Flavisolibacter tropicus: one gene and its partner. The protein of the gene in region 1 interacts with the protein of each later gene in a pairwise test. Links are inferred from orthologs where the notes say so. Each region holds a gene or a part of one and is shown in the gene's direction. Other genes may lie near its edges.

What was found. The genes of interacting proteins can lie anywhere in the genome.
Region 2: the proteins of def (region 1) and SY85_RS17825 interact in binary tests that used the Escherichia coli proteins (3 or more experiments, as listed by UniProt). The link is inferred for Flavisolibacter tropicus from one-to-one orthologs.

What each region holds. Positions count from the first base shown.
Region 1 is NZ_CP011390.1:1,565,970-1,570,003, reverse strand. What follows is about bases 486-3,484. They hold def (peptide deformylase), read left to right. Parts: upstream 486-1,692; coding sequence 1,693-2,277; downstream 2,278-3,484. Other genes in these bases: SY85_RS06555 (RluA family pseudouridine synthase), read right to left, coding at 3,416-3,484; SY85_RS06560 (hypothetical protein), read left to right, coding at 2,288-3,214; ruvX (Holliday junction resolvase RuvX), read left to right, coding at 1,201-1,611; SY85_RS06575 (UbiA-like polyprenyltransferase), read left to right, coding at 486-1,040. Also shown: SY85_RS06580 (RNA methyltransferase), read left to right, coding at 1-1; more of SY85_RS06575, read left to right, coding at 90-485; more of SY85_RS06555, read right to left, coding at 3,485-4,034. UniProt on the Escherichia coli protein: Removes the formyl group from the N-terminal Met of newly synthesized proteins. Requires at least a dipeptide for an efficient rate of reaction. N-terminal L-methionine is a prerequisite for activity but the enzyme has broad specificity at other positions.
Region 2 is NZ_CP011390.1:4,178,239-4,182,101, forward strand. What follows is about bases 763-3,590. They hold SY85_RS17825 (aspartate-semialdehyde dehydrogenase), read left to right. Parts: upstream 763-1,594; coding sequence 1,595-2,587; downstream 2,588-3,590. Other genes in these bases: SY85_RS17820 (lamin tail domain-containing protein), read right to left, coding at 763-1,493; SY85_RS17830 (hypothetical protein), read right to left, coding at 2,720-3,202; SY85_RS17835 (oxidoreductase), read right to left, coding at 3,334-3,590. In the rest of the region: more of SY85_RS17820, read right to left, coding at 1-762; more of SY85_RS17835, read right to left, coding at 3,591-3,863.

The sequences.
Region 1 (4,034 bases):
AGGATTAGGGAGAAATAGAGTTATGTTTATGTCAATTCCATTTCTTCAGAAAATGGAATTTTTCAAACAAAGAATATAAAGAGTCTTTTATGGCTAATAGCACAAGTTTAGGGGTTGGAGGAACGGTGAAGAATTATTTATCGCTGATCAAGTTTTCGCATACCATTTTTGCGATGCCATTTGCAATGATAGGGTTCTCTTTGGGATATAAATTCCTAAACTCATTATCTCGTGAATATGGTTCATGGCATGAGTTTGAAGATGCACTGGGATATGATATTCATGAGTGGAGTTTTTTTGTATGGAAACTAGGACTGGTTCTGTTGTGTATGGTATTTGCCCGCAGCGCAGCAATGGCGTTTAACCGTTATTTAGATCGTAAGTGGGATGCATTGAATCCAAGAACAGCAATCAGGGAAATTCCTAAAGGTATTATTACGGCTAAGAATGCTTTGGCATTCACTATTGTTTGCTGTGTATTGTTCATCGCAACCACTTATTTTATCAATACGATCTGCTTAGCTTTATCACCTGTAGCCCTGGCGGTCGTTTTAGGATATAGTTATACTAAACGTTTTACGCCTCTTTGCCATTTAATTTTGGGACTGGGTTTATCGCTGGCGCCTATAGGAGCCTACCTTGCTGTTACCGGTTATTTTCACTGGTTGCCTATTCTGTTCTCTTTTACCGTATTGTTTTGGGTAAGTGGCTTTGATATTATTTATGCTTTACAAGACGAGGAGTTTGATAAGTCCAATAAGCTTTATTCCATTCCAGTGGCAGTAGGAAAAGCAAATGCACTGCGTATTTCAGAAATATTACACTTGCTAAGCGCAGCCTGTGTGGTAGCAGCAGGCAAGTTTGGTGGCTTTGGCTGGTTATATTGGATTGGTGTTTTAGTATTTGGTGGTATGCTCATTTACCAACATTCCATTGTAAAGCCTAATGACCTGCGTCGCGTAAATATTGCCTTCATGACCGCCAATGGCATTGCTTCTGTAGTATTTGCGGTGTTTGTAATCGCGGATTTATTTGTCTGAACCACGATTTGGGGAGATTAAGGGATAAGGAAGAAATAGAACTAGGATTTTAAAGAATTAAGGGATTGGGAGGAAAAGGAATATTTATTGGAGTCCATACTCACCATTCACAACTCACCACTCACGAAACTCATTACTCATCACTCATTACTCATCAAAAATGGCTCGAATTCTCTCAATAGACTACGGTGGTAAAAGAACAGGATTAGCGGTGACAGATCCTTTGCAGATTATTGCAACAGGCCTCTGCACTGTGGAAACCCCCAAGCTAATGAGCTTTCTAAAGGATTATTTTGCTAAAGAGCCGGTAGAGCTGATACTAATTGGAATGCCTACCAATTGGGATGATTCAGATACACATGCCACGCCCTTAGTAAAAAAGTTCATCGAACAGTTTAAAAAGAACTTCCCAGCTATGCCTGTTAAAGAAGTTGACGAGCGTTATACTTCCAAAATGGCCTCCCAAGCCATTGCTCAAATGGGTTTAAAGAAAAAGCAGCGGCAAAATAAAGCCTTAGTGGACGAAGTAGCCGCTACCATCATGCTACAAGAGTACCTAAGGCAATTTTAGATTTTTGATTGGCGATTGCAGAGAGTGTTCTTCTTACCTTTGCGCTCAATCACAAATCGTAAATCTCAAATCAGCAATCGAATGATTTTACCAATTGTAGCCTATGGTCACCCTATCCTGCGTAAAGTAGCAACGGATATTAATAAGGATTATCCTCAGCTGGATAAACTAATTGAGGATATGTGGGAAACCATGTATGGTTCTAATGGTGTGGGATTGGCTGCCCCCCAGATCAATCGTGATATCCGCCTGTTTGTGATTGACAGTGCTCAAATCTTTGAGAACATGGATGATCAGGATCGTGCTGAAGAAACCTATCCTGATGATCCGGGCACCAAACAAGTCTTTATCAATGCGCAGATCATTGAAGAGCAAGGCGATGATTGGGCCTACAATGAAGGCTGTTTAAGTATTCCTAAGATCCGGGAAGATATCTACCGTGCTGAAGAGGTAACTATTGAGTTCCTGGATGAGCATTTTGTAAAACATACCAAAACCTATAATGGTATAACTGCTCGTATCATCCTGCACGAATACGATCATATTGAAGGAAAACTCTTCATTGATCATATTTCTCCTTTAAAACGCAAATTGATCAAGCGTAAGCTGGACGATATCGCAAAAGGAAATATCCGCGTAGATTACAAAATGATGTTCCCTAAATAAAGAGAATATCATGAGGGTACTGCTCTGCTTTTGCCTTCTTCTATTTACTGCAAATGTTTTTAGTCAGGATACTGCTGACATAGAAGCGGTACGGCGCACTGTAAACCTAAGCGAGGTAGTGGTGCGTAGTGACCTCAATGTACCGCGCTTTCTGCAACGTGTTAAGAACGATAGTTCCTATTATAAAGCGTTTAAAAACCTGCGTGTACTTGGATTTACCTCTTTGAACTCCATCCAAATGAGGGATAAAAAGGGAAGTGTAGTGGCGTCCTTAAATAGCCGCACCCGCCAGAAACGGGTTAATGGCTGTCGCAGTATGGATGTATTGGAAGAAAAAGTAAGCGGCGACTTTTATGACGACGGGGCCTATAATTATTATACAGCCGAACTCTATGCGTCTCTCTTTTTTACCAAGGGCACTGTCTGCGGAGAATCCAATATTGTCAGTGGAGTAGAGCGCAATGTAAAAGACAAAAAGGGTGTAGAAAAGCACAAAGAGCAGCTAAAAATGTTGTTCTTTAATCCCGGCAAAAAGATCCCGGGTATTCCCTTCATTGGCGACAAGCTAGATGTGTTTGATGAAGATGTAGCGCAGTATTACGACTTTTCTATTGACACTGCCGACCTCAATGGCCAACCTGCCTATGTCTTTGCCATCAAGCGCAAAGCAGATTTGAGTTCTTCAGAAAGAAACAAGATTGTTTACGATAACATTACCACTTGGTTTAATCAAAGGACCATGGAGATCATTGCCCGCTCTTACGATCTAAGCTATGATGCCGGCGTGTATGACTTTGATGTTCACATGGATGTAGAAATGCAGCAAGTGGGCAACTATATTGTACCTCGTCTTATGCGGTATACCGGCAATTGGTATGTGTTTGGAAAGGGTAGAGAGCGAGGCGTGTTTACAGCGACAATATTTGATGTAAAATAGCGGCCCCCTCCAGCTCCCCCGAAGGGGGAGGGACCCAAGGCACAGAAGCCAGCTTAACAGCGCACATTTCTTTTACATTTAAGTCAACAAACAAAATAGCACTCCGCTTGTAGGAGTGCTATTCTTATATAGTGCTGTTTGTACTTGTGGTTCTGTATGGTGGCGAAGTCCTCCCTTAAGGAGGATTTAGGAGGGCCTCCGTTAGCTCTCATAGTTTTTAGGTGCCGTATAGTTTCTCCACTTCTCTATTACCGCTTTAATATCCTCAGCCACTTCTGTATCAAAGAACATTTCCTTGCCGGTAGTAGGGTGTACAAAACCTAACGTTTTGGCATGTAAAGCCTGACGGGTGCAAATAGCAAAACAATTTTCTACAAACTGTTTGTACTTGGTATAAACAGTTCCTTTTACAATGCGGTCACCGCCGTAGAAGTCGTCGTTGAAAAGCGGGTGGCCCAGGTGTTTCATATGCACACGGATCTGGTGTGTACGCCCGGTTTCCAATACGCATTGAATAACGCTTACATAGTTCAAACGCTCTATAACTTTATAGTGTGTAATAGCTTCTTTACCATGTTCACCATCCGGGTAGGCCGCAAATAGCTTGCGGAAGCGTTGGTGTCGACCCACATGGGCAATCACAGTGCCGCTATCTTGTTCTACTTCACCCCATACTAAGGCTACATATTGACGCTTAACGGTGTGGTCAAAGAACTGCTTGGCCAGGTGGCGCATAGCTTTGTCGGTTTTGGCCAGCACTAGCAGTCCGCTGGTGTTTTTATCTATACGGTGTACCAATCCAAACCGTGGAAGGGTTTCT
Region 2 (3,863 bases), 2.6 Mb from region 1 along the record:
TCAGTACCAATGGGATATACCTGCAATAATACAGGCGGCGTATTATCGCTATTCAATCCATGCACTGCATTCTTTTGGCCGGGTGTGCCGCCGCTGCTATGTGTACTGGCTTTCCAATTAGCAGCACTGGTACAGGGATTTTGAGGGTCAATCATTTCCAGGCTCCAGCCGCCTTCTTCTTTTTCTTCGCCATACCACGCCTTCTCATATGCTACTGCATGGATCAGCGTTTGGTTTTTAGAACGCAGTGATAGGGTAGTACCATCATTCGCCAAACTAGGGAAACTGCTTACGCCCAATACGCGCAAATATTTGGGAAATAGGGCAGCGCCAGATGTGGTTGTAACAACTAAAAAACTATCTGCCGGCAGCGTATATGAGGGAAATGATCCACTCGTTGAAGTAAGGGTATATAATCGCCAGCCCTCAAGGTTAAGACTTCTTCCACTAATATTTTTCAGTTCTATGTACTCCACATTGGGCAAGTCGATAGGTGGTGTGGGATCGGCCATGATCTCGTCTATGATCACATCAAAACGTTGGGGAGTATAGTGACTAAATGTACCGGTGCCTCTGTTAAGTGTATTACCAGCTATGTCTTTAATGCCGTTAATTGTTAGCGTATAGGTAGTGCCGTTAGTAAGCGGTGTAGCAAAAGCTAAATGCACCAAAGCCAGGTTGTCAAAGTCCAGCTTTGAAGTGGTTGGTATTCCCAAACTATTGACATTGTAATTGGTGAGTGTCTCACTGCTGGAACGCTCTACCGGTTCTGAGAATAATACATCAATATTAGTTGGTGAAAGGGCGATAAGCGATGCAATGGCTGGCGGTGTTACATCGGGTGTGTAAGGAACAATTGAAATATCGTCAAAGTAATGTTTTTGAAAGAAGGAAGATGTGCTTTGCTTTACCGAAATGCCAAAGTGAGTAGAGGTGGTATAGGTATTGTCTGCCGCAACTCCTTCTTCCGTAAACGTACTACCTGTGCCCGATGCATCGCGGTATAAAACAAAAACGCCAGCTGTGCGCAACACTTTTATGCGCAGTGTATTATCGCTGGTATTGGTAATACCATCCACACCATCAATGATCTTGGTACTACTGCTGCCATCTTTCCTGTATAGAGCTACTTCATCCTGCGTATTACCAATGCGCACAAAATAACCGGTAGTGGTGTTAGCACTAAGATCTTCGGCAGAAGCAATAAGAAAAACATCTATATAATTAGCAGAGGAGGTATTGAATTGCAGTCGTAGGGTAAATTCCCACTGCGCGTCGGTGGCCAGTTCATTGATTGTGCTCAAGAAATAGCTGCTGTTAGCGGTGGTGTTATTGCTTTGCAATTGACCCGTAGTATTTATTTTCCAGTTGGTCAGCGTACCCAGCCAGGTAGGGTTGATACTAAGATCTCCATCGGAAAAGTCATCTTTTACCTGGGCAAAGAGGCGTGATACGGGCAGGAGCGCCAGCAGGCAAACGAGTATCGTTCTCATAAGTAAGTTTTGGTACCTTAAATATACAAAGCCCTGCTACTACAGATTTTATATGATAATTTTTAGAAATTCAAGACATTTGCGGCTCTAATTTTACCACCATGAAAGTAGCCGTAGTAGGTGCCACTGGTTTAGTGGGCACAAAAATGTTACAGGTGTTGGCCGAGCGCAACTTCCCTGTAACCGAGTTAATACCTGTAGCCTCAGAGCGTTCAGTAGGCAAAGAAGTAACCTTTAAGGGTAAGACTTATAAGGTTGTAGGTATGCAAGAAGGTATTGCGGCGAAACCAGCAGTGGCATTGTTTTCCGCAGGTGGCAGCACCTCTCTTGAGTGGGCGCCTAAGTTTGCAGAAGCCGGCATTACTGTTATTGATAATTCCTCTGCCTGGCGCATGCATCCCGACAAGCCATTGGTAGTACCCGAAGTAAATGCCAGTGTATTAACAGCAACTGATAAGATCATTGCTAATCCTAATTGTTCTACCATTCAAATGGTAGTAGCCTTAAAACCCTTGCACGAAAAATATAAGATCAAGCGTGTGATAGTAAGTACGTACCAGAGCGTAACCGGTACTGGTAAAAAAGCGGTTGATCAGCTGAATAATGAGCGTGCAGGAAAAGAAGGGGAAATGGCCTATAAATACCAGATCGACCTGAATGCTATTCCACAGATCGATGTGTTTATGGATAATGGCTACACCAAAGAAGAAATGAAAATGGTGAACGAGACCAAGAAGATCATGATGGATGACAGCATTAAAGTAACCGCTACTACCGTGCGTATTCCAGTGATGGGTGGACACAGTGAAAGCGTGAATGTAGAGTTTGAAAACGAATATGATCTGGCCGATCTAAAAAAGGTACTAAGCGAAGCACCAGGTGTTGTTGTACAAGATGATGTTGATCAGCAAGTATACCCAATGCCGCTGTGGGCGCATGAAAAAGATGAGGTGTTTGTAGGTCGTCTACGTCGCGATGAAACACAGCCTCGCACATTGAATATGTGGATTGTAAGTGACAACTTACGTAAAGGCGCTGCTACCAATGCCGTGCAGATTGCAGAGTATTTGATGGGTAAAGCTTTATTGGGTTAAGGAGTTGACAAGTTGATAAGTTAACAGGTTGACAAGAAAGGGCTTTACCTGTTAACGGAAATAAAGAAAAGGCAGGCTATTAATAGCCTGCCTTTTCTTTTAATAATTTACCAACCTAGCATAAAGTGAAATCTAAAGGCCGAAGATCTTTTCCTTATTGAGCAAATCATCTAAGTGCATGTTAGTAAAAGAGAGAATAACTTTCTTCTTTGTCCGGCTTGTATAATTACCACCATGGTCTCTACGTAGCGTAATATCAATATCATTGATCTCCCAGTGTAAAAAGTCAAAGTCCCTTTTTTCTACATCTTCCATAGTTACATTAAAGGGAGAGCCAAACAGGAGAATTAAGCTGTCTATAAATCTTGAGGACAAATCCAATAGCAAATACAAACAATAGGACGTAGTAGAAGGTCTATAAGCGTAAATGTCATTGATAAGAAATTCTCCTAAAGTATAGGGGCGTATTTCTTTAAGCTTACGGTTGAAGTTTTCAATAGACAACGAGTGACTACTTTTCACTAACTCAATACGATCATAAGAACAAGGCAACATTTGCTCATCAATGAAATGCTGTATGTTTTCGCTTTTAGGAAGAATTTCATTTAAATCCATAGTACGGATATATGTTTTGTAATCTGATACATAAAAAAGTAAAAGCTGGTATCAACTGCCAAGCATTTTCTATGTATGTAAGAGAAAGTACGGAGGGATTATCCTTGTCAACTTTTCAACTAGTTAACTTTTCAACTCTTATGAGCCCCTGTTTCAGAAAAAATGACCGATGCCGCCACCGCTTCATTCGCTTCCAGATCCTTTTGTACGGACTGAAGTTTGGCCTTAATTCCAGCCAATGCTAATTGGCCCAGCGGCAAACGTAAGGACTCATTATCGCTATAAACAAAGTCTACAATGGCTCGAGCGCCTTTAACCGGATCGCCTTCTTGTTTGCCATTGGCCTCCTGTATATACTTGTACATAGTTCCTACTGGAGTATGCTGGTAGTCTTCCAGTCTTTTTTGCGGCATTTTAATAGAGGTGCCGGCAAATTGGGTGCGGAAGGGGCCTGGCTCTACTATGGTGACACGGATATTGAAAGGAGCTACTTCCTGCGCCAGGGCTTCACTAAAACCTTCCAGTGCAAACTTGCTGGCGTTATAAATACCAAAACCTCCCAGTGCCCGGATGCCAGACACGGAAGAGAGTTGCACAATATGGCCACTTCTTTTCTCCCGCATTATCGGTAGCACTTCTTTGGTTACGGCTACAGTGCCAA